2 linked regions of the Spartinivicinus poritis genome follow. The protein of the gene in region 2 interacts with the protein of the main gene of each other region in a pairwise test. Links are inferred from orthologs where the notes say so. Each region holds a gene or a part of one and is shown on either strand. Other genes may lie near its edges.

What was found.
Region 1: the proteins of ORQ98_RS14230 (region 2) and acpP interact in binary tests that used the Escherichia coli proteins (3 or more experiments, as listed by UniProt). The link is inferred for Spartinivicinus poritis from one-to-one orthologs.

The regions. Positions count from the first base shown.
Region 1 is NZ_JAPMOU010000012.1:106,523-122,389, reverse strand. The notes cover bases 1,724-4,670. They hold acpP (acyl carrier protein), read right to left. Parts: upstream 3,341-4,670; coding sequence 3,107-3,340; downstream 1,724-3,106. Other genes in these bases: fabD (ACP S-malonyltransferase), read right to left, coding at 4,292-4,670; fabG (3-oxoacyl-ACP reductase FabG), read right to left, coding at 3,486-4,232; fabF (beta-ketoacyl-ACP synthase II), read right to left, coding at 1,724-2,625. In the rest of the region: endolytic transglycosylase MltG, read right to left, coding at 1-255; pabC (aminodeoxychorismate lyase), read right to left, coding at 228-1,091; more of fabF, read right to left, coding at 1,387-1,723; more of fabD, read right to left, coding at 4,671-5,236; phosphate acyltransferase PlsX, read right to left, coding at 5,519-6,544; rpmF (50S ribosomal protein L32), read right to left, coding at 6,548-6,730; ORQ98_RS11630 (YceD family protein), read right to left, coding at 6,741-7,274; ORQ98_RS11625 (Maf family protein), read left to right, coding at 7,402-7,992; signal peptide peptidase SppA, read right to left, coding at 8,065-9,042; ORQ98_RS11615 (HAD-IA family hydrolase), read right to left, coding at 9,065-9,763; 23S rRNA pseudouridine(955/2504/2580) synthase RluC, read right to left, coding at 9,786-10,727; rne (ribonuclease E), read left to right, coding at 11,380-14,124; murB (UDP-N-acetylmuramate dehydrogenase), read right to left, coding at 14,230-15,240; ORQ98_RS11595 (low molecular weight protein-tyrosine-phosphatase), read right to left, coding at 15,240-15,716; kdsB (3-deoxy-manno-octulosonate cytidylyltransferase), read right to left, coding at 15,709-15,867. UniProt on the Escherichia coli protein: Carrier of the growing fatty acid chain in fatty acid biosynthesis.
Region 2 is NZ_JAPMOU010000017.1:48,209-64,071, forward strand. The notes cover bases 7,964-10,906. They hold ORQ98_RS14230 (alpha/beta fold hydrolase), read left to right. Parts: upstream 7,964-8,956; coding sequence 8,957-9,856; downstream 9,857-10,906. Other genes in these bases: bioF (8-amino-7-oxononanoate synthase), read left to right, coding at 7,964-8,946; bioC (malonyl-ACP O-methyltransferase BioC), read left to right, coding at 9,856-10,749; bioD (dethiobiotin synthase), read left to right, coding at 10,742-10,906. In the rest of the region: ORQ98_RS14190 (LD-carboxypeptidase), read left to right, coding at 1-598; ORQ98_RS14195 (methyl-accepting chemotaxis protein), read right to left, coding at 811-2,835; modC (molybdenum ABC transporter ATP-binding protein), read right to left, coding at 2,896-3,996; modB (molybdate ABC transporter permease subunit), read right to left, coding at 3,983-4,690; modA (molybdate ABC transporter substrate-binding protein), read right to left, coding at 4,745-5,512; ORQ98_RS14215 (ComF family protein), read right to left, coding at 5,670-6,128; biotin synthase BioB, read left to right, coding at 6,670-7,740; more of bioF, read left to right, coding at 7,756-7,963; more of bioD, read left to right, coding at 10,907-11,419; ORQ98_RS14245 (hypothetical protein), read left to right, coding at 11,543-11,779; ORQ98_RS14250 (putative metalloprotease CJM1_0395 family protein), read left to right, coding at 11,876-12,844; ORQ98_RS14255 (phenylacyl-CoA dehydrogenase), read left to right, coding at 13,150-14,958; ORQ98_RS14260 (hypothetical protein), read right to left, coding at 15,104-15,349; ORQ98_RS14265 (acyloxyacyl hydrolase), read right to left, coding at 15,431-15,863. UniProt on the Escherichia coli protein: The physiological role of BioH is to remove the methyl group introduced by BioC when the pimeloyl moiety is complete. It allows to synthesize pimeloyl-ACP via the fatty acid synthetic pathway through the hydrolysis of the ester bonds of pimeloyl-ACP esters.

The sequences.
Region 1 (15,867 bases), on a different replicon or contig from region 2:
ATGGGCTTTGCCTTTGGCTCTAATGTAAAGTGCAAATAGCCAATCATACTCAACCAGCCCTTGTGACTTCAACTGTTGAGTAATCTGCTTGACAGAAGAACCACTGGCAATGGTAAGAGTGGTTTGCTGTTGAGCCTTTAGGGGCTGCTGGCCATACATATCAACCCCATAAATTAGCGCCCAGGCAGCGGCAACTAAAGCGATGCCGGCAAGAAAAAGCAACAATGTTATTGTTTTGAAAATAAACGTTCGCATGGCATTACAGCATTTATCAGTGCCTGCAACTGCTGAGTCAAGGAGCCTAGAGGCCAAGACCACTGGCGGTAAGCTCTGACTGGCCAGACTCCTATCACACTATTACAGACAAATACTTCTTTGGCCTTGGCAAGATCAGCAACAGTGTAACACTCCTGTTTCGTCGTAATACCCAGCTGCTGTGCTTGTTGAAGCACAAACTGGCGACAAACGCCAGCCACTCCACAATCATTTAGGTTTGGTGTGTGCAACTCACCATTATCGGCCACCCAAAAAACATTGGTCATTGTGCCTTCTACAATATGCTGGTTCAAATCTAGCATTAGCCCTTCTGCAAACTGGTTATCATTCCACTCTTGCCGGGCCAGCACCTGCTCAAGCCGATTCAGATGTTTTAAGCCTGCTAGTAAAGGCTGATGCCCCAATAAGCTCTGACAATCAAATAGCTGAATACCTTGTTGGAAATTTTTCGCAGGGTAGTTAGGCAGTGGATACCATAACAGCAGCCGCGTTGGCTGATTGGCACCTGAGGGGCTATAACCACGACCACCTGAGCCACGGGTAATCATAAGCTTTACGATGCCATGATCCTTTTGCTTAACAATAAAACCCTGTAGCTCTTGCTCAACAATGCCTGGCTCAATGGTTATGCCAAGACGCTCGCAACCCAGCAAAAGTCGCTCTAAATGCTGCTGCCACCAAATAGGCTGCTTGTTATCCACTCGGATGGTTTCAAACAAACCATCGCCATAGTGCAACCCTCGATCTGTTGCTGGCAAGTCAGCAACTGCCTCACCATTTAGCCAACCGTTATTTAATCGACCTTGTTCAGCCAACCTATCTACTACCTCTTTTGCAGAGTGTTGCAAAAGTCATTTTTAGCACTTTACCCCTTTGAGCTCGTTGCTAAAGCTTGGAAATATGGAGTGATAGGGTGCTCTGGAACGGCTGCCGGGAACAGCTAAAGCTCTAAAGGCCAGGGATGGCCTTGTAGAGCGGTGGAAGAATACCCTGTTACTCCATATTTATTCTCCAGTACCTTTTCGCGACACTCTTACGGGGAGAAAAGGCTTGATTTGAAGTACTTTTGCAACACGCTCATTATCAATAAAAGCTTACTTGAGCCAGAGGTTAGACTTTGGCAAATACCAGTGAAGCATTCGTACCACCAAATCCAAAAGAGTTTGATAGCGCATACTCTATCGCCAACGATCGTGCTTCATGTGGCACATAGTCAAGCGTACATTCTGGATCCGGGTTATCTAGGTTGATAGTAGGCGGGACAACCTGGTCACGAATGGCCAACGCAGTAAACGCCGCCTCTATAGCTCCTGCAGCGCCCAATAAATGCCCGGTCATTGATTTGGTAGAGCTCATTGCCAATGCAGTCGCATGGGATCCCATCAGCTGCTCAACTGCTCGAGACTCTGCCACATCACCAGCTGGTGTAGAAGTGCCGTGAGCGTTAATGTAATTAATTTGTTCAGGAGGCAGTTTGGCATCTTTTAAAGCATTCTTCATCGCTTTGAGTGCTCCACGGCCATCCTCAGGCGGTGCAGTGACATGAAAGGCATCGGCGCTCATACCAAAGCCTGTCAGCTCTGCATAAATAGTGGCACCTCGACGCTTAGCATGTTCGTACTCTTCTAGCACCAACACACCCGCCCCATCACTCAAGACAAAACCATCACGATCTTTATCCCAAGGGCGACTGGCTTTTTCTGGATCATCATTACGAGTCGACAAAGCCCTTGCAGCACTAAACCCTGCCATACCGATTGCTGCTGAGGCTTTTTCAGCTCCGCCAGCCACCATGATATCAGCTTCGTCATAAGCAATATTGCGTGCTGCCAACCCTATACAGTGGGTACCTGTGGTACAGGCGGTGCTAATGGCATAGTTTGGACCCCGAAGGTTATACATCATGGATAACTGGCCACTAGCCATATTGACAATAGAGGCTGGAACAAAGAAAGGAGAAATTCGTCTCGGCCCAGATTGATTGAGAATCTGCACATTCTGCTCAATGGTGGAGATGCCCCCTATACCTGAACCAATCACCGTACCAATCCGATCTGCATTAGCATCAGAGACTTCAAAGCCAGCATCTTTTATGGCTTGAATTGCTGCAACCAAACCATACTGAATAAACATATCTATTTTGCGGGCCTGTTTTGCAGGCATATACTCAGTAATATCCAAGTCCTTGATGGCACCTGCAAACTTCGTTGGCAGGTTTGCTACATCCATAAAATCAATAGTGCTGATGCCACTTTGACCAGCTAGTATTTTTTGCCAGGTAGCTGAAACCGTATTTCCTAATGGAGTCACAAGCCCTAAACCGGTAATCACCACTCGTCTGCGAGACACTAATGCTCTCCCCAAATAAATAGCTAGCTATCAACGAAGAATATAAAGCAGCAATAATGAACGATATTGATGCAGATATTTCTTCCACAATTACAAATCAATTAGTTGTTTAACTAAACGCCGCTTGTTTTACGACAAACGAGCAAAAAATATTAAGGAATTTCTACGGTTTTATGAAATTCCAAACACCACACATAGGGTATACACTGATAATTTTAGCTTGAAACAGGCTTCAACGTTTTTTTAAACACCACTACCAAAAGACAAGGATCAGCCCCTATGAGGCGTAAATCGCTGAGCAATATTTTATTAAACGCACATCAAAATTGGAACAAGCCTTTGCCGTATCACTATAAATAGCTGTACTACCAAAAATACAGCGTATAGCACTGTCTTCAAGCACAACAAAAATAAGCCACAAATAAAAAGCCGTTCAGAATATGAACGGCTTTTTATTTAAACGAACGAGAAGCAAATAAAATTACTGATGCTTAATAACGTAATCAATTGCTTCTTGAACAGTTGTAATTTTTTCTGCTTCTTCGTCAGGAATCTCGGTTTCGAACTCTTCTTCTAAAGCCATTACCAGCTCAACAGTGTCTAGAGAATCAGCGCCAAGATCGTCAACAAAAGATGCGCCGTTTGTCACTTCTTCTTCTTTAACGCCCAATTGTTCGCAAACGATTTTTTTGACGCGTTCATCAATGGTACTCATACCTTGTTCTGCTCCTATCTAGTTATGCAGTCTCGCTGCAGAGGTAAGTGTATAAAAACGTTTGTGATGAATGCAAGTTTCACCACCCCCAAAAATTACCGGGTATTCTAGCAGCACTTTTGGGGAGTACAATGGGAATTATCAATTATCCCATGTACATACCCCCATTTACATGGAGAGTCTCGCCAGTAATGTAGCCTGCAGGCTCACTGGCAAGGAATTTAACTGCTGCTGCAATTTCCTCTGGTTGCCCCAACCGAGTCAGTGGAATTTGCCCTAGTAATGTTTCTTTATGCGCTTCTGGCAGCTCACGAGTCATATCCGTATCAATAAAGCCAGGGGCTACCGCATTCACTGTGATATTACGTGCGCCCAGCTCCCTTGCTAATGAGCGGGTAAACCCTTCAAGTCCTGCTTTTGCAGCTGCATAATTAGTTTGCCCTGCATTGCCCATGGAGCCTACCACAGAGCTGACGTTAATAATGCGCCCCCAACGAGCTTTTGTCATTGCTCTCAAGCAAGCTTTGCTCACCCGGTACAGCGAAGTGAGGTTAGTGTTAATCACTGAATCCCACTCGTCTGCTTTCATCCGCATTAATATATTGTCACGCGTAATACCGGCATTATTAACCACAACTAACGGGTTACCACCCAATGTATCAGCAATGTTTTTCAAGCTTTGCTCAACAGAAGCATCATCACTTACATCTAAAACAAAGCCCTGACCACCATTACCCAGCTCTTTTAAATAGGCGGTAATAGCCTCAGCACCTTTTTCAGAAGTTGCCGTTCCAGCAACGGTAGCGCCTGATTCAGCTAACGCTTTAGCAATGGCTTGACCAATACCCCGGCTTGCCCCAGTTACCAGGGCGACTTTTCCAGTTAAATCCATTGTTTCTCTCGATTATCAAATGAGTTCAACTAACTACTAATTAATTAGCACTTAGCTAATTAATTGGCATTTAACGCAGCCACTGCCGCTTCAAGTGCTTCAAGCTGCTCCAATGAAGCCACCGTTAAACGACGATTAATACGCTTATTTAAGCCAGATAGCACTTTACCAGGGCCACACTCATAAATAGTGTCAACACCCGCATCAGCAATCGCCTGAACAGTATTTACCCATAGTACAGGGTTATATAACTGCTTAACTAAATTATCTCGAAGCTGTTCTACTGTATTTGCTGTTGCAGCAGTCACATTCTGCAATACAGGTATTTTGGGCTGACTTACATCAATTTCGGCTAGTGCTTCAGCTAGTTTCTCTGCAGCCGGCTTCATTAACAAACAGTGGGAAGGCACACTGACTGGTAAAGGCATCACTTTTTTAGCGCCTTTGTCCTTTGCCACAACCATGGCACGTTCAACAGCTTCACGATGCCCAGCAATCACAACTTGGCCAGGAGAATTATAGTTAACAGGTGCTACTACTTGCTGCCCAGCTGTTTCAGTACATGCCTCTGCTACTGCCTCATCATCAAGACCGATCACTGCAGCCATCGCACCTTCCCCTTCAGCAACAGCCTCCTGCATTAAGCGCCCTCTCAGCCTGACCAGCTTAACCGCATCAGCTAATGACAGGGACTCTGCACAAACCAGCGCCGAATACTCTCCCAAGCTATGTCCAGCCATCAGCGCAGGGGTAGCTGCCGTTTTTGCTTGCCATAAACGCCATAAAGCCACACTAGCGGTGAGTATTGCTGGTTGGGTCTGCTCAGTTTGATTCAGTGCTTCAGCAGGTCCTTGTTGAACCAGCTGCCACAAATCATAGCCAAGCGCAGCAGATGCCTCAGCAAATGTTTCCTGAATCACTGACTGCTCAGCAGCAATTGCTGACAGCATACCTACTTGTTGCGATCCCTGGCCGGGAAATGCAAAGGCAAATTGTGTCGTCATGTAAATTGCAATCCTCTGACTTATCAGTCAATAAAAAGCCGCCATTATAAGCGAAATATTCAAAAAAGTATCTGAGAAATTATTAATCTAAACAATGTGTCTTATTTAACAGTGAAATTACTGCTTATGTTTTATTTAACAACCCAGTAATGACAAAAAATTGAAACCCAATAACAGCTATACACCGCACCTGTCTGATGTTACTACGCTACAAGTGCTGTAGATATACTCACTGCTAACAACTTAGCAAGCTTAAAATACACTTACTGATAAAGTATTGACTTAGTCTATTTCGAGCCAAGCTTCTAGGGCTTCATTCAACACTTGAGGTAACTTAAGCTGGGCTTGCTGATAAGCCTGCTCAATTGCCCAGCTAAAACCTAAACTATCAGCATGACCATGGCTTTTTACCACAGTTCCTTGCAAGCCTAGCAAGCAAGCACCATTGTATATTCTGGGATCAATTTGCTGATGTAGCTTGTAAAAAAAGCGTTTCGTAAACCAGCGGGTTAGCGGGTTCCGCAACCAAGGCCCAGCCATTTCCTGTATTGACTCTAAAATAAATTCCGCCAACCCTTCACTGGTTTTTAATGCCACATTCCCAACAAAACCATCACAAACAACAACCGAAGTCTGCCCCTGAAACAGCTGGTTGCCTTCAACATAACCTGTAAAGTTAAGCTTTGGATTGCTTTCAATCAGCTGTCTCGCCAGCCGCACTTGCTCATTTCCCTTAATCGCTTCACTACCTACATTCAATAAGCCAATAGTTGGAGAATCTACGCTATGTAAACATTTGACTAATAATGCTGCCAGCACAGCAAACTGATACAGATGCTCTGAATGACAATCGACATTGGCTCCCAAATCCAGTAGATAGCTTACCCCCTTCCGAGTAGGTAACCGACTGACTATTGCCGGCCGATCAATACCAGGCAGTGTTTTTAGCACATACCGGCCAATCACCATCAGAGCCCCCGTATTACCTGCACTCACACAGGCATCTGCCTGACCCGATGCAACCAGCTCAATTGCCTGGCGCATGGAGGCTTTCGGTTTGGCACGCAATGCCCAGGTTGGCTTATCAGCCATTCCAATAACATCTGGGGCATGAACAATATCAAATTGAGTAGATTGATCAGGAAAGGCTGTTAAATGACGTTGAATGAGGGTGCGATCACCCACTAGGATAAGCTGACAAGAACGTTTGGGCTGAAGGCTTAACCACTGAACGGCAGCAACTATAGTGCTGCGGGGACCCAGGTCCCCACCCATTACGTCAAGCGCAATGGTCGTTAACTGGGTCAAGGATTACTCGTCGTCTTTGCTAGCTACGACTTTACGACCACGGTAAAAGCCATCTGGCGAAACATGATGACGACGATGGGTTTCACCCGTGGAAGCATCCACAGTTAACGCAGCACTCGTCAAGCTATCGTGTGCACGACGCATACCACGCTTAGACCGAGTTTTACGGTTTTGTTGAACAGCCATGAAAAGCTCCTTAAGTCTTCGACTTTTTCAAGGAAGCCAACACTGCGAATGGGTTTTTGGGTTGCTCTGATACTGCTGAGTCATCTTCAGCATCAGGGTCTAACCACTCCATTTGCGGCTGGCAAACTGGGTCCTCGTGAGCAGGTACAATTGGTAGATTTAGAATAAGTTCTTCATCTATCAACCTGGCTAATGAAAGGTGTTCATCAGCAACCACGATCGGATCCAGATTATCAGGCAATTGCTTGCCGGATTCATCACTCCAGACAACAGCCAGCAGGATATCGCTCGTTACACTTAGTGAGACAGGCTCTAAGCAACGCTGGCAGGTCATCTGCACTTGGGCAGTCAGCTGCCCAGAAATAACAAAGTGACCTTCTGCATCTTGAGAAAAATTCAAATCAGCCTCAACCTCACCTTCAGTATTGGTAAGGTAATTTGCTAACTGCTCAAGATCAGCAACAGGCCAACGCCCCTTTAAGCTGACACTTTGCTTAGCCAGTCGTCGGGGATCAACTATTTTGGGTAAATGACCTTCTAACATAAGCGCGCAATAATAGGCATAGTAGTGGTAGCTGTCAAAGGGTTTATTGCCGATTCTGGTGCAAACAGCTAATGCGCATTATTATCTAACGTCACTAAAGTTAAGCTGCTAACTATTAATACTGCAAATGACTGATTTTCAACTAATCCTAGCGTCCAGCTCACCCTACCGCAAAGCATTATTAAGCAAACTACAGCTCGCTTTCCTATGCAGGTCACCTGATATTGATGAAAAGCCGCTGATTAATGAGCTACCAGAGCAAATAGCAAAGCGCCTGACCATTGCCAAAGCAGCTGCAGTTGCCAAACATTATGAAGGTACCTGTCATTTGATTATCAGCTCTGATCAGGTAGCCAGCCTTAAAGACCAACTCTTAGGCAAGCCAGGTAACTTTCAAAATGCCCAGCAGCAGCTAAGAGCCAGTAGTGGTAATACCGTTATTTTTTATACAGGGCTATGCGTTTGGAATTGCAAGACTAACGAGCACCTTTATGCAACCTCACAAACCAAAGTTATATTCAAGGTGCTAACAGACCAGGCTATTAATCGGTATTTACAAATCGACCAACCTTTCGATTGTGCAGGTAGTTTTAAGTGTGAGTCGCTAGGTATTGCTTTATTTTCCAAACTGGAAACTGACGACCCAAACAGTTTAGTTGGACTTCCACTGATCAAGCTAGTAAACATGCTAGAAAGGATGGGAGTAAAAGTGCTTTAAAGAGGCGTTGTAGCTATAGAGGAAATAGGAAGGCTGATCAGCCTTCCTATTATTACGTAGCTTTTGCTTGTGCTATTGCAGCTTAATGGTGCTGTTAACGCCAAGTGACTGACTGATACCAACACCAATACTGGTACCCAGCTGTTTAGCAAAGCGCTCTAGAGGGTTTTCCTGAGGTGTAAAGTCAACTAACTCTTCAACACCAATGATTTCTCTAGCCACATAGCTGGTACTACCTAAACCATCAATCAAGCCAAGCGATACCGCTTGCTCACCAGACCAAACCAAGCCACTGAATAGCTTCGGATCCTCTTTAAGGCGCTCACCTCGCCCTTTTTTCACACTATCAATAAACTGCTGGTGAGTAGTATTAAGCACATCCTGCCAAAACTCCGTCTCATCGTCTTTAGGCGGTAGGAATGGATCAAGAAAGCCTTTATGCTGGCCTGCAGTATAAACACGACGGGTAACACCTACCTTATCAATAGCTTCAACAAAACCAAAGCCAGAAGCCACTACCCCAATCGAGCCAACCAAACTGGCTTTATCAGCATAGATTTCATCTGCTGCAGAAGCGATATAATAAGCACCTGACGCTCCTAGATCAGCAATAACTGCATACACTTTCTTTTCAGGATGCAATTCACGTAGCCGCTTAATCTCATCATAGACATAGCCAGACTGTACTGGGCTACCACCTGGGCTGTTAATACGCAGCACAATCGCTTTAGTGCCTTTATCTTCAAACGCAGCACGTAGCCCAGTCACTATATTGTCTGCACTGGCCTGCTCATCAGCTGCAATCACACCATTCACATTGATAACTGCCGTATATTCACTTCCCTTTGCTGCCTTACTGATATTCATATTGGCAGCCATGGCAATGACATAAACTAGAAATAAAAATAAATAAAAGAAAGTCAGCAGCTTAAAGAAAATCCCCCAACGTCGTGAGCGACGCTGCTCAACTAGGATTCCACCCACCAGATTTTCAATTAATAACCACTGCCGATCTTTTTCTGGTGGTATATTAAGGTTCTCTCCACTCATTCCAAACAAAGCTCCAATATGACTACTTAATGTCCACCAGCCAGTTTACCAGCTCTTGAAATTGATCAACACACTTTATTGGTGAATGATCCAATAAACGCTGTTTAGCGTGAACTCCATAGGTAACGGCTACTCGATCAATATTGATTGCAGCTGCCATCGCCACATCATATTCTGAGTCACCTACCATCAATACCTGATCTGCTGCTAGCTGAGTTTCATCTAGAATTTCTCTTAGCATGAGTGGATCCGGTTTAGAGCGGGTTTCATCTGCACAACGAGTCACTTCAAACAAGTCATGCCACTCTCGCTGGCTCAGCATTCGATTCAAGCCGCGACGACTTTTTCCCGTAGCAACCGCTAACCGATAGCCAGCTTGCTTCAACACTGTCAATCCTTGCTCAACACCAGAGTACAGCGGAGCTGGCTTAGCCTCCCCCATTAAATAGGACTCTCGATATTGATTTCGAAATTGCTCATGGCTATTAATATGCTCTGGATACAACTTCATAGTGGCTTCAGGCATACCAAGCCCAATCACATCTTCGTAAGCCTCTTCAGCTAATACAGGCAGTTGACTTGCTTCCGCCGCCGCCCTCAAACTATGAACAATACGACTGATTGAATTAACCAGCGTACCATCCCAGTCAAATACAATTAATGAATAGTGCTTAGCTTTTGCTCTGGCAGGTAAATCACCTTGGCACAACGATATATCCATTAAGGCTCCTAACAAATTGCAGCTATTTTGACTTCAGTTGCGTAAGCGGTTGCAAAATTGACTCAGGCAACGGTGCTTCAATATAAAATGGCGTGCCATCAGGTAAGTCGAAAGATAATTGAGCTGCATGCAGGCACAATCGGTTGAAGCCTACTGCTTTTAGTTGGCGGTTCATAGCGAAATCACCATATTTCTCGTCGCCCACAATCGGGTGACCCGCGTACTGTGTATGCACTCTAATTTGATGAGTGCGCCCTGTAATAGGCTTTGCTTGAACCAAGGTTACCTCAGAGTAATATTGCAATACTGCAAACTCTGTTAAAGCCTGCTTACCCTGTGGATCGACCTTTACTACTCGCTCTCCAGCTCTTGGCTCATTTTTCCTTAAAGGTGCTGCTATCTGCTGACGACGCTTTGGCCAGCGACCTAATACAACTGTGTGATAAATCTTATCAATATTACCCAGACGAATAATCTCATGAAGATAACGCAACATACTACGCCGTTTAGCAACCAGCAAGCAGCCAGAAGTATCTCGATCTAACCGGTGTACTAGCTCTAGTCCCTTACAATCAGGACGTAGCATTCTTAGCCCTTCAATAACACCATAGCTAATGCCACTGCCTCCATGAACAGCGAGCCCTGATGGCTTATTCAGCACCAAAAACTGGTTATCCTCATATAAAATCGACTGCTCTAACTCTTTTAACACCTTTTGATGAGGCTGTACTACAGGTGCAGCTTGGCTAACACGAATGGGTGGAACTCGTACTATATCGCCTGCCAACACACGATACTCAGGTTTGACTCGCGCTTTATTTACCCGCACTTCCCCTTTACGAATAATGCGGTAAATTTTGCTCTTAGGAACACCTTTTAGGCGAGTCGTTAACCAGTTATCCAGTCTCTGGCCTGCTTGTTCAGCATCAATAGTTAAATATTGGACGGTTTGATTAAGGTTCACGTACAACTCTTGGAGGGCTAACCAATAATAAGAGCGCTAGTTTAGCATTTTTTGTATTAATTGAAGCACTTATAAATTACTGATATATTTGGCCCCTGCTATAATTAGGTCACTGGTTAAGCGTTATGGCAATCACTCAAGATTTAAGACCATAGTAACCAGTTGCAGACGTCAATTGCATTTAGCTTATTTTTAGAGTGCAACTGGCTAAAAGCATAAATAAGTAATTGAAATTATTAAGATTAGGGCATACACACCACGTAATTTCACTTTATTAGAGGTGTGTATAATAAATATGCTACTAATCAATAGAAGCACCATATCAGATTCTGTGTAAGTGTGGAGATAAATTGTCGTTAGCATGCAGAGAGAACGACCAGCAACCTTAACAACCTATGTTGCCAAACTTGCAAAAACTCCGCACAGGTGATTAAGCCCGACATGAAAGGGTCGCTTGGTAAAAGCAGCAAAGCCAGGTCGTTACAACGTTTAATACAGTGATTACTCGTAACCCTGAAGCTAACCTGACAACCAATCATAGAAGGAAGAGTGACAAGCAGCGGTAATAGCGCCTACACAACAAAATGATAGGTGGTGCCTGATCTATTGAGTTAGTCAGCATTCAATTAATAAACAGGTACTACAAAACTCTATGAAGAGAATGTTAATCAACGCAACTCAGCAGGAAGAGCTTAGAGTTGCCCTTGTTGATGGTCAGCGGTTATATGATTTAGATATTGAGTCTGGTTCAAGAGAACAAAAAAAAGCCAATATATACAAAGGAAAAATAACCCGTATCGAGCCCAGCCTGGAAGCAGCGTTTGTTGATTTTGGCGCTGAACGCCATGGTTTCCTCCCTCTCAAAGAAATTGCCAGAGAGTACTTTGTTAACTCACCTCAAGGTCCTGGCCGCCTCAACATCAAAGATGTTGTTTCTGAAGGTCAGGAGATCATTATTCAAGTTGATAAAGAAGAGCGCGGTAACAAAGGTGCAGCGTTAACTACCTTAGTCAGCCTGGCAGGTCGTTACTTGGTACTTATGCCAAATAACCCACGTGCTGGTGGCATTTCAAGGCGGATTGAAGGCGAAGAACGCGCTGAACTAAGAGAAGCCAAAAGCAAGCTAGAAATTCCACCAGAAATGGGGGTTATCATTAGAACTGCTGGCTTAGGCCGTACTCATGAAGAACTACAGTGGGATCTGAATTACCTACTGAGAATCTGGCAATCAATCAAAGAGGCGTCAGCTCAACAACCCGCTCCCTTTTTAGTCTTCCAGGAAAGCAATGTTATCATTCGTGCTATCCGCGACTATCTGCGCCAGGATATTGGTGAAGTATTGATTGATGATGATGCCGTTCATCAAGAAGCACTCAAGTTTGTGCAGCAGGTGATCCCTCAGTATCAAAATCGAATCAAACCCTATAATGACAGCACTCCTCTATTTAATCGCTTTCAAATTGAAAGCCAGATTGAAACTGCCTTCCAGCGGGAAGTGAAGCTACCTTCAGGCGGTTCGATTGTAATAGATCCAACTGAAGCATTAGTATCTATTGATATTAACTCTGCTCGGGCAACTCGTGGTGGTGATATTGAAGAAACAGCATTACAAACCAACCTTGAAGCCGCAGAGGAAATTGCTCGCCAGCTAAGACTAAGAGATATCGGCGGCCTGGTGGTGATTGACTTTATCGATATGGGCCCTATCCGTAATCAGCGGGAAGTAGAAAACCGTATGCGGGAACTTTTACAAGTGGATCGTGCACGGGTACAAATCAGTCGAATTTCTCGCTTTGGTTTAATGGAAATGTCCCGCCAGCGACTAAGACCCTCCTTAGGAGAAACCAGCGGGGTTGTCTGCCCACGCTGTAACGGTCAGGGATCTATCCGTGATGTTGGCTCACTGTCATTATCAATCCTGCGCGTGGTTGAAGAAGAGGCGCAAAAAGAACGCACCTCCGAAATCCGCACTCAGGTACCTATCACTATTGCCGCTTTCTTACTGAATGAGAAGCGCTCATTAATTACTGATATTGAGCAGCGCTATGGAATTCGTGTGGTTGTGATTCCTAATCCAAACTTAGACACACCTCACTTTGAAGTGCAGCGCCTCAGAGAGGATCATTTACAAACTCAAACAACTGAAAGCAGCTACGAGATTGTCAGCGATCTAGAGCCAGTAGATGTTGAGCTTTCAACTGTTCGCAACACACCTAAGCCAGAAGCAGCAGTTAAAAACATTGAGCCAACTGAGCCTGCGCCAGTACCCGCTAAGCCAAGTTTATTTAAGTCTATTGTCAGCTCTTTATCTGGCATTTTTAGCCCAGAAGAAACTAAAGTAGCCCCTCCACCAGAGGCTAAGGAGCAGCGCAGCTACAGCCAATCGCGGCCACAGCAGCAGCGTCAACAGCAAAAGCCTCGTTCCGAGCGCTCTAGTGAACGCCCAGCAGGTCGTCGAAGCCGCTCTGACTATGAGAATAAGCCTAGCCGAGGCCGTGACTACGACAACAAACCTAGCCGAGAAAGTAACCAAGAACTCACTGAAGAGACAGGTTACAAAAAAGAGCGCCCCTCTCGTCGCTCAAACCCTCGCTATGAAGACAAGGCGCAGCCAACCACCAACAAAGGCCGCCAGGAAAATGCTGCGGCACAAACACAGGCTGTTGAAAGTGACACACCAAAGCGTCGCCCTAGAAACGGCTCACCCAACAAGCGTCGTAGCAATCGCCCTTCACAGCGAGGACGTGAGTACAATGACAACTCACAGGTAACTGAGACAACCTCTGAAGCTCAGCCCACACAAACTCCAGCTGAGGCACAACAGCCCACTGCACCCAAAGTAGTTGAGACTGAAGCTCACAGTCCTACACCTACTGAGTCACAACAACCTGCTGTTACAGAAAAACAGTCGTTACCAGCTACTGAAGCTAGCTCCGAGCAAAAAGCTAACGCTGAACCACAAAAGCAACCAGAGCCAACTGATGTAAAAGAAGAAAAGCCACAGCCAGCGACTGTTGCTGAGCCAACAGAGCAGCCTAGTGAAAGCCAGTCTGCCGAAGCAGCAAACACTCCCCAAAGACGCCGGAGACGTCGAGCGTTAAATGATCCAAGAGAAGCACGTCGTCAGCAGGCAAAGCAAACGACTGGCAAGAAGCAGCCTGAGCCATCTACTCAAGAGTCTGTCGCTGTTACTTTTAAACCAGAAGCAACTGGAGAAGAAGTAAAGCCCACTAAAGCAGAGCCAGAAGCCCAGGTTAACTTTACAACATCTTTGGTCACTGAGATCAAAGCACCCAGTGAAGCTGAAGCAAAGCCTGCCAAGACTGAAACTGCCGCTGACAAAAGTAAAGGACAAGATACTCAGCAGTCTACTGTCAACTCAGAGGAAGCAAGCTGATTCTATTTGACTAAACCTTCAAGCTAAAACCAAATCAGGAGGGCGTGCCCTCCTGATTTGGTTTTTTAATTGGAAAAGCTACTAAAGGAGCTGCCTAACGCTAACTCAGTACACTCTTGGCTCTACCTCCAACTCAACTCCAAATTGTTCACTTACTTTTTCAACAATCTGACTGGCAAGCGCCATCACTTCATTGCCTGTAGCCGCTCCCTTATTAACAATCACTAGCGCCTGCTTATCGTGCACTCCCACATCACCTCGATACTGGCCTTTGAAATTACACTGTTCAATCAACCAGCCAGCTGCCAGTTTTACCTGGTCATTAGCTGCTGGATAGTGGGGCACTTCTGGGTAAGACTGAAGAATTGCCTGAAGTTGTGTTTGGGAGATAACTGGGTTTTTAAAAAAACTGCCTGCGTTACCCAGTACTAAAGGATCTGGTAGTTTGCTAGCACGAACATGGCACACAGTATCACTGACTAGCTCGGGTGTTACTGGTTTATCAGCGAGTAGCTGACTCAATGGATGATAATGCAGTTTTGGCTGAAACTCAGTATTTAGCCTAAAAGCAACCTTAGCAATAATCCAGGGAGAATCTGGCTGCTTAAAAATACTCTCTCGATAGCCAAATTGACACTCATCAACAGAAAACTGCTTAACTTCTTCTGTTTCCCGGTTAAATGCCCAGAGGCATTCCATCACTTCTTTTAACTCAACTCCATAAGCCCCAATATTTTGAATAGGAGCCGCCCCTACTGTGCCAGGAATCAATGAAAGGTTTTCCAGGCCTGATAATCCTTGCTGAAGCGTCCAACACACAAACTGATGCCAGTTTTCACCAGCACCCGCTTCTACAATCACTTGACCATTTTGTTGAACTCCAACCTGTTTGCCCAGTATGGCTATTTTGACGATCAGCCCATCAAAGTGTTGAGTAAACACCACATTACTACCCCCTCCTAAAGGAAGCAGCATTAATTGGTTGGATTTCGCATATCGAACCGCTTTGGTCAGCTCACTGAGCGAACGTACTTCAACCCAGTACTCTGTCGTGGCAGGACATCCCAGCGTATGATGAGACTGCAGAGCGACCTGGCGCTTTACTGATAAAGACATTACAACTGATGTTCCTGCTTAATTTGCTGCAACAACCCTTGTGCAGCCATTTCCACTAAATCCAGCACCTGGGCAAAGCCATTTGCTCCACCATAGTAAGGGTCTGGTACTTCCATTTCGCTCTGTTGCTGAGCAAAGCTCATAAATAGCTTTAGTTTATTATGGTGATTAACTGGGGCCAGCTGTTTTAAAGCGGATAAATTACTTTTATCCATAGCCAGAATGTAATCATACGCCTCAAGATCATCAAGAGTGACTTGCTGTGCCCGGATCCAGCTAAGGTCATAGCCTCGCAGCTTAGCAGCCTGCTGAGACCGGCCATCAGGTGGCTCACCAATATGATAAGCTGAGGTACCTGATGAGGCGACTTGAATTCGGTCAGCCAACCCACCATCTACAACCATCTGCTGAAATATGCCATGAGCTGTCGGTGATCGACAGATATTGCCTAGGCATACAAACATCACACTAATCATTATTTGAATTTCCCTCTTCTACCAGCTGCCGCACCTTAGCTAGATCCTGTTCCGTATCAACACCAATAGGTGGCACCTCAACTGCCTGTGCCACAGCTATTTTGACGCCCTGCCATAGAGCCCGCAGCTGCTCCAAACACTCCAGTTGCTC
Region 2 (15,863 bases):
TACAGCTATTCATTCATTTGTTAATGAGACCTTGAAATGGAAATCTTTGCATGGTGTTGTTGCTAGCTATAATAAAAACAATAAAGATAAAGATGATAAAACACCAAGAGTAAACGACCTAGAGCCACTCCCGTCAGTGGAACAAATAATGACTAAAGGGGTATCTTATCAAAATGTATTGCCTCTAAATGCTTTAGCAAAGAAAGGGATTGCTGGTGAGCTAAGGGGTGGTAATTTTACTTTGGTGTCTTCATTATTTTCTACAATATATGAACCAGACTTATCAGGTAAAGTCCTGCTCTTAGAAGATATAGGTACTTCATTTCGCCAACTTGACCGCAGCCTTCACCAGCTTCTTTTTATGAAAGAGCTAAATGTCAGCGCAATAATATTTGGACAGTTTTATCCTGTTGACCCAACAGATGAGCAGCGGCTAATTTACAAGTCTGTGATTAAACAGTTTGCAGAAGATTATAATAAGCCAGTATATTATTATCCTTATGTCGGACATGGAAGAAAAAATCACCCTCTCATACTGGGAACTAATGCTACTATAAACTGTACAAAAGAGTCAGAGTATTGTTCTATTAATCAATAATAAAAATAGATACTTAATTTTTATTATGTATACCTATCATGAATTATGTTTAGGTGTAAAAATAAGGTGGTATATTTTCTCAGCGAAGGACTATTGGTTAGCCAACAACTGTAAATGTAGCGATAACAACACTAGTTGACTTAAAAGTGTTTGCTGTAAATCACCGAGTGATGAGTTTCAGCGGCACTTTTATATAATAAATCTACTGCAAGTTATACCTTAAACCGCTTAACTTGCTCATCAAGTTGGCTGGCTTTATCCAGTAGCTGAGTTGTCGCTTGGGCATTATTTTGAGTTTGGTCAGTAGCGAGCTGAATGAGCTGAGAAACTTCTTCAATGGTGGATGCTATTTCATGAATAACATTGGACTGCTGTTCTGTTGCTGTAGCAATGGATATAATCATACTGGCAACATCATTGACATGGTCAACCACTTCCTTAATTGACTGGCCAGTAGCTTGGGCATTTTCAGTACCTTGCTCGACTAGCTTGATGCCATTTGCCATCAATTTAACAGCCTCACTGGTTTCTAGTTGAATGGATTGGATGGATTGGGTAATTTCTTCTGTGGAAGTACTGGTACGCTGAGCCAACTGTCTTACTTCATCGGCTACTACAGCAAAGCCACGACCTTGCTCTCCTGCCCGAGCGGCTTCAATTGCTGCATTAAGTGCTAATAAACCAGTTTGCTCGGCAATAGCACTAATCACTTCAGTAACACGACCAATTTCTTCACTTCTGGCATTTAAGTTTTCCACCGCCCGATTACTGCTTAATACCGACTGTTGAATTTCGTTGATAGTGGCAATAGTTGCAGTAAGTTTCTCCCCACCTTCATTGGCAATATTGGCAGAATCTTGGGCATGGTGTGATGCTTCTGCTGTATTTTGAGCAATTTGGTTGGCCGAAGTAGATAGCTGGTCGACAGCACTGGCAATAGTGGTTATTTTTTCATTTTGATGAAGCATGGAATCAACAATCTGTTTATTGGCACTGGTTAATTGAGCTGTGCCTTGGTTGACGTCCTGAGTTGTACTATTCATTTGCTCAACTAATTGACGCAGTTGCTTAGCCATTTGATTAATAGAGTTTGTTAGACGGCCTATTTCATCTTTTGTGTGGACGGGTAAAAGCTTTCCAGAAAGATTACCTTCGGCAATTTCACTTGCTTTACGGTTTAATGGTTTTAATACGTTTACTAACTGCTTGCTTAGCACTAAGCCAATCAGAATACTGACTATTAATACTGCTATGCTTGCTGTGATTACTGTAAGACTGATTTCTTCAATGGCTTTACCTAATAAATTGGAGTCTTGCTGGGTTAATTGATTTTGCTGTTGGATTATTGCATTAACTGCCTCAGTTATTTGTTCTACTCTTGGTACTGCCTCTGTGGCCATTAAATGGTTAGCTTTATTCCAGTCTTTTGCCTTACGTCGTTTGATAATTTCTTCTGGTAGGGGTGCAAACATTTGTCGCATTTCTAGGTAGAGCTTCCAGATGCGCGACTCAGTGTCTGTAAATAAGTAGGTCATTTCCTTGAGCTGCTCTAACCTTACCTGGTTTTTCTTCCAGTTTTCCTGATATTTTTCAGCAAAATCATTATCACTGGTAATCACAAAGTCTCTTATGCTTGAAATACTATTACTCAAAGAGCTGTGGCTATCAGCAAATAATTTCAGTAAATGTTTGCGCTTGGGAGTCGCAATTTGTTGGTCTTCTTCGTCAATTAAAATGCTGAGCTGGTCTAAAGCAGTTTCGGCAAAAGGCCCGGCATCATTGAGTAACAACGTAATGGCTGGAATATTTTCTTCAGTATGACTGATAGCTTCTATTTTATCCTGCCATTGCTGCAGCTCTGTCATAAGTGGATTAAGTTGGCTTAAGTGGTCGTTTAGCTGTTGATCTTGCTGGTTGGGTTGATTTGATAATTGGCTAAGCTGCTGTTGTGATTGCTGAATTGCTTGCCAGGCAGATGCTCGTCTTTTCTTAAAGTGCTCTGCTTTATCAGACTGGCTACCTAGAATTAAATAACCTCTCAAAGAAGCAATTGAAGCATTTAAGCCGTTAAGCAGCTCTTTACTCGCATTAACTGTTGCAAAACGGTGCTCAATCAGGCTGCTCTTAGCCTGGTTGATTTGGGTTGTGCGCTGTAATGTTAAAACAGTCGTGACTGCTATTAGCGCAATAATAATACCAAACCCAATTGCCAGTTTTGTGGTGAGAGTGAGTTTCATTGTTGGTTTTCATGTAATCAGCACTTACTACTGCTTCAAGTGTAGATGATAGGCAAAGATTTAAGTAGCAATGGCTCTAGACAGTAGCGCTACACTTTTAATGCTGGCGTAGATAGCTTTGCCTGACTCCAGTTGTAGCTGCTGGCACGACTTACTGGTGATCAGTGATAATATCCGTTGCTGTTTGATGGTTAACTCAATCAAACACAATCCATCAGCAACATTGGTTATTTTGCTGATAGTGCAAGGAATGCTGTTTAATGCGCTGGTGTTATGATTGGGTTGCAGTGCCAGGCTGACATCTTTGGCAGGGATTTCCAGGCGGATACGGTTGCCTGGTTTATAGGGTAGTTGGTGCAGACATACTCTAAACCCGTCCAGGTCAAAAAAAGACAGGTGATGCTGCTGGTCGTGTTCGGTTAAATTTCCTTCTACAACACTCACCATATGGTGTAAATCCAGCCGTTGTTGTGGCAGGTAGTGGCTTAATTGAAAAATATCAATATTGGCTGTGATATTTCCCTCTTCCATTAAAATAACCTGATCTGCCAGCTGATTTACTTCATGAATATCATGACTAATTACCAGCCAGGGAATCGCTATTTGTTGGGCAAGATGGTGCAGGCTGCTCCAGATTTCTCGACGACTGGCCCGATCAAGGGCAGTTGAGGGTTCATCCATTAATATCAGCTGGCAGGCTGCTAACAGGCCTCGGGCTATAGCTACGCGTTGTTGCTGACCACCTGATAACTCATAAGGATAGCGATTAATCAGTTTATCTAAACTTAACAGGCTAATCGCATCATTCAGGCTAAGGTACTGCTGATAGCCATTAAGCCGACGTCTAATTGCAAACTTCAAGTTATCCAATACAGTTAAGTGGGGAAATAGTCGTGCGTCCTGAAATACATAACCTACTCCCCGTTGATAAGCTGGAGTAAATATTTTTTTTTGGCTATCAAGCCAGGTTTGCTCACTTAAGGTAATTTGTCCCGTTGCTTGTTGATTCAACCCAGCGAAAGTTTCAAATAAAGTCGTTTTACCACAGCCAGAAGGGCCAAAAATGGCTGTAATACCCTGGTTGGTAACTTTTCCAGCAGCGCTTAATTGAAACTGATCCTGGTTATTTTGCAGTAAACATTGAACGTTAAAGCTTAACATGGGCCGTTGGAGAGTTAGCAGCTTGATTATTACGTTGCAAGCTGTACAACAGCCATAACAACAGAAATGAAAAGACCAGTAAAATCCCTGCTAGCCAGTGGGCTTGTTGATAATTCAAAGACTCTACATGGTCAAATAACGCGATTGATAATACCTGGGTTTCGCCAGGGATATTACCACCAATCATCAATACCACACCAAACTCACCAACGGTATGAGCAAAAGCCATACTGGTGGCAATTAAGAAGCTGCGTTTGGTCAGGGGAATGATTAGGTTAAAGAATTGATCCCAACGATTGGCCCCCATACTGGAGGCGGCTTGTAATAACTTAATATCCAGCTGGTTAAAGGCAGCCTGTAATGGTTGCACCATAAAGGGTAGAGAATATAACACTGAGCCAATGACTAACCCTTGAAAAGTAAAGGTAAGTGAACTCCCTGTCAGTTGTAACCAAGTATTACCAATAAAGGAGTTGGGTGAAAAGGCAATTAATAAATAAAAACCCAGTACCGTAGGAGGTAAAATTAATGGCATTGCCACGAGTGCTTCAACCATATTACGAAAACGGCTCCGACCATGAGCAAGCCACCAGGCAATACCAGGGCCGATTAGTAATAAAATAATGGTGGTGACTAAAGCTAGCTGCAATGTAAGTTTAATGGCTAGCCAGTCTTGTTCGGTGAGTACATCCATTATAAGTAGTTAATCAGTAAATAAATTGAGTTGCTGCTGAACTATGGTCAGGCTTTAATCGTCGTCGGAGCTGGTACCATAACCATTACGTTGAATAATGTTGTGGCTATCCGAGCTTTTTAGAAATGCAATGAAGTCGACGGCTGCATCATTGGTAATGGCATTTTTTAGTAAAACAGCTTGCTGAACAATTGGCTGGTAATGCTTTTGGGGTACAACCCAATAAGTATTGTTTTTAAGAGTAATCACTTGTGATAGAGCAACCAGCCCTAAGTCAGCATTGCCACTGGCAGTAAATTGATAGGCTTGAGCAATATTGTTACCCATTACCACTTTATATTTTGCTGCTTCCCATAGCTTTAATTTTTTTAAGCTTTGTTCAGCAGCCATGCCATAAGGGGCCAAGTCAGGATTGGCAATACTAATAAAGCGACTATTGGTAATTGCTTGGCCTAAACTACCTTGAGTTAAGTGGAAATTATCTTTGGGGTGCCAGAATACTAATTTACCGTAGGCGTAGGTAAAGCGACTATTAGGTATAATTAAATTTTCTTTATCAAGCAACACTGGGCGGCGCTGATCGGCTGCTAGAAATACATCATAAGGCGCACCATTTTTTATTTGAGTATATAGTAAACCAGTAGCACCAGAACTTACTTTAAAATAGGTCTTTGGGTTATTTTGCTTATAATGGCGAATGAGTTGATGAAGGGTATTTTTAAAGTTAGATGAAACAGCAACAGTTATGTTGTTTTTGTCAGCAAAGGCTTGCTGACAAAATAAAGTCAGGATAAGCGTGAAGAGTCCTTTTATTTTAGTCATGAACTAAGACCTTATACTTCTATTCAAGAGCTGCCCTATTTTACCCTGTAACTAGCCTGTATGTATTTTCCCTGCCTTTTGTAATGTTTACAAAAGTAAGAAGGGTAATGTAATTGGCTGAAGCAATATATGTCAACGTCTTGCCTGAATATTTGCACTAGTTCCATTTTGGTGTTTTTGCTATACACCATATGTCGACTTTTTGCACTCCTGCATCTTTTAGTAATCGACTTACTTCATTAACAGTTGTTCCTGTGGTGACAACATCATCAACTAAGGCAAGGTGGCTTGGTAAAGGTTGGCTTGTTAACTGAAAAGCATGGCGGATATTAGTCTGCCGCTCTTTTGCTGATAAGCCAGTTTGGGCACTGGTTTTTTTATGTCGGCGAATAAGGTGGCGATGCAAAGGTATATTTAGTTGCTTACTTAATTGTTTGGCAATTAATAAGGCTTGATTGAAGCCTCGTTGTAATTCGCGTTTGCGGTGAAGTGGGGTAGGTATGATGAGTTCTGGCCATGGTTCACCAGTGTAAGTGCTAATGAGCTTTTCTCGTAATAAAGTGGTTAATGCCTGACCACAAATCAGCTTACCATTGAATTTATACTGGTGAATCATGTGGTCTATAGGAAAACTGTAACAAAAGGCGGGGATACAGTGATCAAATTTGGGGGGCTGTGAATAACATCGCCCACAAACCATATCTTCTGTTTTAAAAGGCAGTGGCTCCGCACAAAGACGACATGGGTGCGCTATTCGTGGCAACTGCTTAATACAGTCTTGGCATAACCGGTGATATGCATCACATGATGCCTGACATAACCAGCAAGAGTGCGGTAGTGAAAGGTTGTTTTTTATCCATTTGTAAACCTGATTGATCATTTTGGGTTGACAGATAGTCTCTCCTTTATATTATGTCGTCCATACCCTTCGCGAATAACTTTTAGGCTTTGTTGTCGTCGCTTTTCACCCCAGTCACTTAGTTTTACCTAAGCTCCTGGGGGCAAGTCTGCTACTGTATGACTTGCGGTAGCTACTTTAATTTATATAAAAGTGCTACTGGGACTCATCGCTCGACGGCCTTGCCTAAAAGCTCTTCGCTTTGGCTAATTATATTATGAAGACTAACTCATACAGCCGGTGATGTAGGATAACGAAAATGACTGCCACAGCTTCTAACGCCAAACTTATACGTCATGACTGGGGCTATGACGAAGTTAAAATGCTGTTCGATCTGCCATTTAATGATCTGTTGTTTCAGGCGCAAACCATTCATCGGCAATTTTTTGATCCCAATGCAGTGCAAACCAGTACATTGCTATCAATCAAGACTGGTGCATGCCCTGAAGACTGTAAATACTGTCCACAAAGTGGTCATTACAACACAGGTTTAGAAAAAGAAAAGTTACTGGCTGTTGAGCGAGTACTGGAAAAGGCCAAAGAAGCCAAGCAAGGCGGCGCAAGCCGTTTTTGTATGGGCGCTGCCTGGAAGCACCCTCGTGAAAAGGATATGCCCTATGTGCTGGAAATGGTGAAGGGGGTGAAGGCATTAGGCTTAGAAACCTGTATGACTCTGGGCATGTTAAAGAAAGAGCAGGCGGATCAATTAGCAGAAGCTGGGTTGGATTATTACAACCATAACCTAGATACCTCACCTGAGTTCTACGGCAGTATTATTACTACACGTACTTATCAAGACCGTCTGAATACATTGGGCAATGTCCGTGATGCGGGTATTAAAGTTTGTTCTGGCGGCATTATTGGTATGGGTGAAACCTTAACTGACCGCATTGGCCTGCTAGCTCAACTTGCCAACCTGCCTCAACATCCTGAAAGTGTGCCGATTAATATGTTAGTAAAAGTAGAAGGCACACCACTGGAAAATGTCGAAGATTTAGATCCTATTGAATTTATCAAAACCCTTGCTGTGGCTCGGATTATGATGCCTGCTTCCCATGTACGCCTATCGGCAGGGCGAGAGCAAATGTCTGATGAAATGCAGGCACTGGCCTTCTTTGCCGGCGCGAATTCGATATTTTATGGAGAGTGCCTGCTTACCACTGCTAACCCAGAAAAGAATAAAGACTTAATGCTGTTTAAGCGGTTGGGTATCAAACCAGAGCAGCGTATTGAAAAGTCGGATGAAGAACAAACCTCGAATATTTTGCAAGCGATTCAAGACAAGCAAAATAGCGAGATGTTTTACGACGCTGCACAGCCAAATCAGTAAGTAGCTGGTGTATAGATGACAGATTGGAGCCGCCTCACTAGCCGCTTGACCCAACGTCAGCAGCAACAGCTTATTCGTCAGCGAAATACAGTCGAAACGGCTCAAAGTGCAGAAATCATTAGTAATGGTGAAAAGCTGCTGAATTTTTGCAGTAATGACTATTTAGGACTGGCCAACCACCCCCAGGTAATTACTGCATTGCAACAGGCGGCAGTTGAGTATGGGGTAGGTAGTGGAGCCTCACACTTGGTTAGTGGCCACTCAAAGTTACACCATGAGTTGGAAGAAGCATTAGCTGAGTTTACTGGTCGACAGCGAGCACTGCTGTTTTCCACTGGTTATATGGCCAATGTTGGGGTTATTAGCGCCTTAGTTGAAAAAGGCGATGTGGTGCTACAAGACAAGCTTAATCATGCCTCGTTAATTGATGGTGGCTTATTGTCAGGGGCTCGTTTTACTCGTTACCTCCATAATGATCTGGCTAGCTTAACCCAAAAGCTTCAGCAGCATCAGACAGGTCAACAGCTGATCGTTACTGATGGAGTGTTCAGTATGGATGGAGATATTGCCCCGCTTACTGACATTGCAACTGTGGCTAAACAACATAGTGCCTGGTTAATGGTAGATGATGCCCACGGCTTTGGTTGTCTTGGCCCAAATGGAGAAGGCTCAGTCACTGAGGCAGGGCTAGCGGCTGAGGATATCCCCATATTAGTTGGCACCTTTGGTAAAGCGTTAGGCACTAGTGGGGCTTTTGTTGCTGGGGATGAGGTATTAATTGAGTCGCTCATCCAGTTTGCTCGGCCATACATCTACACCACAGCAATGCCCCCTGCTATTGCTGCGGCTACTTTGGCCAGTTTAAAGCTGGTGCAAACTGAAAACTGGCGGCGAGAAAAGTTGCAACGGAACATCAGCCAGTTTCGCTCAGGTGCTAGCCATCTTGGTTTGCAGTTAATGGAGTCAGTTACCGCGATTCAACCAATTGTGGTGGGTGATGCCGAAGCAGCATTAATGCTTAGCCAGCAACTAAAAGCCCAAGGCATATTAGTGACAGCTATTCGCCCACCCACTGTACCAGTGGGAACTTCTCGGCTGAGAATAACCTTATCAGCCAGCCATTCTGAGCAGCAGGTAAATCAGTTGCTGGAGTCGTTAGAGCAAGCCTGCAAACAGTTTAAAACCACTTCCAGCCGGTTGAATTAGCAGTATGTCAGTGAATTATTCAGCATCATATTCCTTAGTATTAATCCCTGGTTGGTCAATGCCTGCAGCTACCCTTGAATCACTTGCTGACTCCTTATCTGCTGAGTGGCCTGTAACGGTTTTAAAGTGGCCTACTGAATTGGAAGTTTGGCAGTACCAAGATCGCTTACTTGATGCGATGGCAGTCCAGTTACCAGAAGGGCCAGTTGTATTGGTGGGCTGGTCATTGGGAGGGCAACTAGCGAGTTTGTTGGCTGGGCTTATAACTAAAGCCAATGGGTATGGGGTAACAGGGTATTCTGAAGCTGCTGTCTGGAACAGCTTTAGCTCTAAAGGCCAAGGATGGCCTTTTAGAGCGGTGGAAGAATGCGCTGTTATTCCATATCAGACACTGAATCTAGCATCATCTACCCTCACCCAGAGGGAGAGGAGGGGGCAAGCGGCCTTAGTTACCTTGGCCAGTAACCCTTGTTTTGTTGCTAACCAAGACTGGCCTTTTGGCATGGCTCAACCAACCTTCAATGCTTTCCAGCAAGGCTTTAATCAATTACCCACTAAAACCCTAAAAGAGTTTTGCTTGTTAGTAGCAAAAGGGGCAGGTAAATGTCGGGCTACAGCAAAACGGCTCCAGCAATTGCAACCTCAGGCAGGTTTGAGCAATGAAGTGCTGGCAGAAGGGCTTAAACTGTTGGCAACTCTCGATACGCGAAATCTGCTTCAGCAGTTAACTTGCCCTCAACTGCATCTATTGGGCGCTAAGGATGCTTTAGTGAACCACCAGTTGGTTGAATGGTTTCAAAAGCAAGAAATACCAGTAGATATGCTTGCTAACTCAGGCCATTACCTAATGGCTGACACAGTCGAGCTGGTCAGTAAAATAAAGCAGTTTGCAATGGGGTGTAATCAGTGATGAAAAGATTGGATACACTCGACTGGTCATGGGATGGACCAAAGCTATTGACTGGTGAATATCACCCTGCAACTCATGAAAGCCAGCATTCAGCTGCTGGTGAACAAGCCATTATTGATAAACAAAAAGTTGCAGCGGCTTTCAGTCAGGCTGCGCCCTGTTATGACAGTGCTGCAAAGCTGCAGCAACAGGTGTTGAAACGGCTAGTTCAGCAACTGCCGGACTTACCAGATAACTCGGTTATTGCTGATCTAGGTTGTGGTACAGGCAAAGGTTTGCAGCAACTAACCCAGCGTTATTCTTCGGGCCAATTATTAGGTTTGGATTTGGCCTATGGTATGTTAGCCCATGCTCGGTCTCATAAACGTATTTCTGCAAATTGGTGCTGTGGGGATGCAGAGCAACTGCCTTTACGAGCAAGCAGCATTGATTTAGTTTTCTCCAGTCTAGCCATTCAGTGGTGTCAGTCTTTCCCTAAGCTGCTAAGCCAGATAGAAAATACCTTAAAGCCAGGTGGTTTTTTTGTATTCAGCACGCTAACTGAAGGTACGCTAACTGAGCTAAACCAAGCCTGGCAACAGATTGATCACTATGTTCATGTTAATACCTATCCTTCCGTTGATTGGCATCTTCAGCAGATTCAGGCCAGTGGTTTTCAAACAGTTGCAGCGATTAATAAGCAGGAAGTGGTTTATGAGCAAAACCTGAAAGTGGTATTGCAAGGGTTAAAAAATATAGGTGCAGGTACTGTCAATGGAAGGCGTCGATCTGGACTAATGAGCCGTGAGCAGTATCAGCAACTAACGAGCCAGTATGAAGCTTTCCGACAGTCTTCGGGTCTACCAGCTACTTATCAAGTTTTCTATTCAATTTTAAAAAAGCCCAATGACTAAACCATTTTTTGTTACTGGTACAGATACTGAAGTAGGCAAAACCCTGATTAGCTGTGGTTTGCTACACAAAGCTCAGCAACAGGGGCTTACCACTATTGGATTAAAGCCTGTGGCCGCTGGATGTACCCAAACGGCTAATGGTTTGCAAAATGAGGATGCGCTTCGGCTACAGCAGTGCTCCACAGTTAAGCTGCCTTATCAGCAGGTCAACCCTATTGCGTTAGAACCACCCATTGCACCACATATAGCGGCGGCTGAAATTAACAAACCCATTCGTGCTGATAGATTAGTTGGTTATTGCCGGGGGGCTTTAATGCAGTCGGCAGACTTTAAGTTAATTGAAGGTGCTGGGGGGTGGCGAGTACCCCTCAATTATCGAGAAACACTAGCCGATGTAGCCAAACAGCTTCATTGCCAAGTGATATTGGTAGTTGGAATGAAGCTAGGCTGTATCAACCATGCCCTATTAACTTATGAAGCCATTATGAGAGATGGTTTAACCGTGGCAGGCTGGGTAGCGAATCAAGTACAGCCTGAGATGTCGCGTTTGGAAGCCAATATCGAAACCCTTCAACAAATGCTGCCAGCACCTTGTCTTGGGGTGGTACCTTATCAAGAGCTGCCTACCGCTGAGAGAGTTAGTGAATACCTAACAGCGCCGAGTTTGTAGCCTTATTTATAACAAGTCCCCTTATTATGAAAAATCCATTTTATCGAGCAGCAGCGGCTTGTGTTTAAATAATCTACAGAGCTACAAGTTTGGTCTATGGAAGTTGATTAGGAGGGCTAACCAATGCAAGTAAACTCTGCTTTTGGTGCAGGTTTAGCAGGTATTCAACGGGGTATGCAAGGGTTGCAGGCATCAGCGGAAACCATTGCAGAGGCTAATGCTCGTGATAGTTTTTCCATGAATAAAATTACGGAAGCTATTGTTGACCTAAAGGTAAACAAACATACCGTTGAAGCGTCAGCCAAAGTAATAAAAGCGGCTGATGAGAATATGGGAACCTTGATTGATACACTGGCGTAATTAGCCATTTCTAACAACTAAAGCTAAAGCTGATTTACAAGCAGCCGAAACAACATTCTATAAAAATGGTCAAACCCTCGTAAGAGGTGAATACAAATGCAGGTAGTTACTCCAGTTTTAATTCCAACGGTGGTAACGCCTTTTTCTCCACCGGGTAAACCTTCGGATGCCATTAGCCGGGCAGAAACCGAGGCCACTACCTTTGCGCCTATTGACCAAACTCCAGAGCTTTCCCCCAAGCGAGAAATTGAACAATCTCCTTCCTCATCTGAAGAACAGGCACGTAACCGTCAGCAAGAAATTGTGCAGGCTCAGCAAGAAAGAGAAGAGCAAAGCTCACAACAGATTCAACAGCAGCCTAATCAACAAATTCAAGAGCAACAGCAACAAGCTCAGGAACAGCAGCAACTTGAGCAACAACAGCAGGCTCAGCAGGAACAACAGGATTTAGCTGTTATTAGAGAACTGGCTCGACGTGACCGTGAAGTCCGTGCTCATGAGCAAGCCCACCAGGCCGTGGGTGGCCGATTTGCGGGAGCGGCTAGCTTTACGTTTCAGCGCGGACCAGATGGTGTTGCCTATGCTATAGGAGGTGAAGTACCGATTGATGCTGGGCCAGTAGCGAATAACCCAGAAGCAACCATCCAAAAAGCACAAACAGTTCGACGAGCAGCATTGGCACCCGCACAACCATCTGCACAGGATCGAGCAGTCGCAGCACAAGCGACTCAGCTAGAGCTGCAGGCGCGACAAGATTTAGCCATCCAACAGCAAGAAGAAGCAGCAATTGCCGAGGCGGAGCGTCAAGCTGATGCAGAGTCAGACGAGGTAACTGCAGAAACCACTACAGCAGAGGCTTCAGAAACAACGCAAAATACCGAAGAGGCTCAAGCAACGGTTCAGGCTCAACCTGCAGGTGCTGAAGAAACAACCACAGTACAAGCTGAAATAGCAGAGCCACAAACTGAGCTGAATCGTCGAAACCTTACTGTCTATAATGATTTTGTTGAGCTGGCCAGAAGCAGCCAACAGACAAGCCAAACCCCCATTGATTTAATTGCATAATACTCCCAAGGCTTAATTATCCTTTGGTTAGCCTAAAACCTCTTTCCCTATTCATAGTCATAATGTGAAGACTGGTTTTTAAAAGTACCTGTTTTGTCTTCTATGTGGCTTACTAGTCAATAAAAACACTAGGTTAGAAAAACAATCATGCTTGACAATAGACAAAACTGAACTTATGTTTTAAACAATTGTTTGATTTTATGGGATTTCGATCACTGAGCCTAATTCAGAGAAGTGATCACTAAGAAAGCTAAACTATCAATATATCCAGGGTATAACGAGAATAATATTGAGGTGCGTTGACGATGCCAGAGTATAAAGCCCCCTTACGAGATATTCGGTTTGTACGCGATGAAGTGCTGTCTTACCCAGAGCACTACGCGACTTTACCAGGCTGTGAGGAAGCCACCCCAGATATGGTCAATGCCATATTGGAAGAAGGCGCTAAATTTTGTGAACAGGTATTGGCACCTCTAAACCAGGTGGGTGATCAGGAAGGCTGCCAGTTAAATGATGGTGAGGTGAAGACCCCAACTGGCTTTAAAGAAGCCTATCAACAATATGTTGAAGGTGGCTGGCCTTCATTAGCTCATGAGCCTGAGTATGGTGGCCAAGGACTGCCAGAATCGCTAGGACTAGTGATGAGTGAGCTAATTGGCGAGTCCAACTGGTCCTGGGGTATGTATCCTGGCTTGAGCCATGGAGCGATGAACACCTTAGCTGCCCACGGTACAGAAGAACAAAAACAGTTGTATTTGACCAAACTGATTTCAGGTGAGTGGACAGGCACCATGTGTCTTACGGAGCCACACTGTGGAACTGATTTAGGTTTGCTTAGAACCAAAGCTGAACCTCAAGCCGACGGTAGCTATAAAATTTCAGGCACCAAAATATTTATTTCTGCTGGTGAGCATGATATGGCAGACAATATTGTGCATATCGTATTGGCAAGACTGCCAGATGCGCCAAGCGGCACTAAGGGTATTTCGTTATTTATTGTGCCGAAGTTCGTAACTAATGAGCAAGGTGAGCTTGGCGATCGTAATGAAGTCAGTTGTGGATCACTCGAGCACAAAATGGGCATTCACGGCAATGCTACTTGTGTAATGAACTTTGATAGTGCCACAGGTTATTTAATTGGGCCGCCTAATAAAGGCTTAAACTGCATGTTTACGTTTATGAATACGGCGCGACTAGGTACTGGCTTACAGGGATTAGCCCATACCGAAGTGGCCTATCAGGGTGCACTGGCTTACGCCAATGAGCGACTACAAATGCGTTCATTAACGGGGCCGAAATCACCAGATAAGCCAGCTGATCCAATTATTGTACACCCCGACGTACGACGGATGTTACTTACCATTAAGTCATTCGCTGAAGGTAACCGGGCGCTGGCTTATTATGCCGCGAAATTAGTGGATATAGCGAAACAGGCTGAAAGTGAGGAAGAACGGGAAGAAGCAGATCAGCTGTTGTCTTTCTTAACCCCTATAGCCAAAGCCTTTATGACAGAAGTGGGTTTTGAGGCAGCTAACCACGGGATGCAGGTGTTTGGTGGGCATGGTTATATCAGTGAGTGGGGCATGGAGCAGAATGTCCGCGACTGTCGTATAGCATTAATGTATGAAGGCACAACAGGTATTCAAGCACTGGATTTATTAGGCCGCAAAGTGCTGATGACACAAGGTGAGTCGTTAAAACGTTTTACCAAAATAGTGCATAAATTCTGTAAAGCTAATGAAGAAAATGAGGCTATAAAAGAGTTTGTTGATCCATTAGTGGCACTTAATAAAGAGTGGGGTGAGCTAACCATGAAAATTGGTATGGCCGCCATGCAAAATAGAGATGAAGTAGGGGCCGCAGCCTATGATTACTTAATGTATTCTGGTTACGCTTGCTTAGCTTATTTCTGGGCAGAAATGGCAAAAGTGGCCAGTGAAAAACTGGCGGCGGGTACCACGGAAGAAAGCTTTTACCAAGGCAAACTGAAAACTGCACAGTTTTATTTCCAGCGGATTTTACCTCGCACACTAATGCATAAAGCTACTATATTGTCAGGTGCTGATAACATAATGGCAATAGAAACATCAGAGTTTGGAGAAGTATTAATGTAATTACTTCTAATAGTAAGAGTTGTTTATTTGTAAAGTTGAAAATTGATAAATCACTAAAAGTGATTCGTCAAAGGGTTAGAAGGTATTAGCAGCGATGATTTGCCCGTAGGTCACTACGGGCTTTTTTTATTATGTCCGTTAAAAACTAACCTTCATCAAGTATTGCAAATGTAGCAAAGGTAGCGATTAATAATAAGCAAACAATCGCGGGTAGTGAGTTTATTTGAGTGAGAAAGCCGCCCAGTATCAACCAGTAAATAGTGAGTCGTTGTTTTTTATTTTGGTAAGCATTGGTAAATAACCGACGATAGAAGTGTTTGGCGTCAGGCTTTTTATTATGCATCCAGCCGGGAAGGAGCTTGGAGCATAGCCACTGAAAAATAAACTTCATAATTACTGCAGCAGTGTTTGAGAGAGGCTTCTGGCTATAGTTGATAGTTAGATAGAAAAAAATAGGTTTATTAGTAGGCATCTAAAACCAGAAACTGAGGTGTATCTGCTGAAAATCAATTCCGTCATTATCACTGGCAATACCTGCATTCGAATAATGAATATAGCGATAGCCTAGCTCAAACTGTTGCTGGCTGCCAATTTGCAGCCCTAAACCAATACGGTCTTCAAATTGAAAGTTGCTGCCAAGGTCTACGGCAGAAGTGGCTTTTGCTACGATGCGTGAATGGGTTAACAAGGTTGCACCTACCCCGATTTCGACGTAGGGAGTGAGGGTGTTCCATAGAGGCTGCCTAGGCTTAATTCTAAATACTGGGCTGAAAGAAATACCGGTAGTAGACCCATTACCTTCATCAGACAGGTTATCCTGATGGTTTAGTTGGTTTTCCCAGTAAAACAGGCTTAAGTCATAGTAACCAGAAAGCAACCAACTGGACTCTTTTAACCAGTCTTGC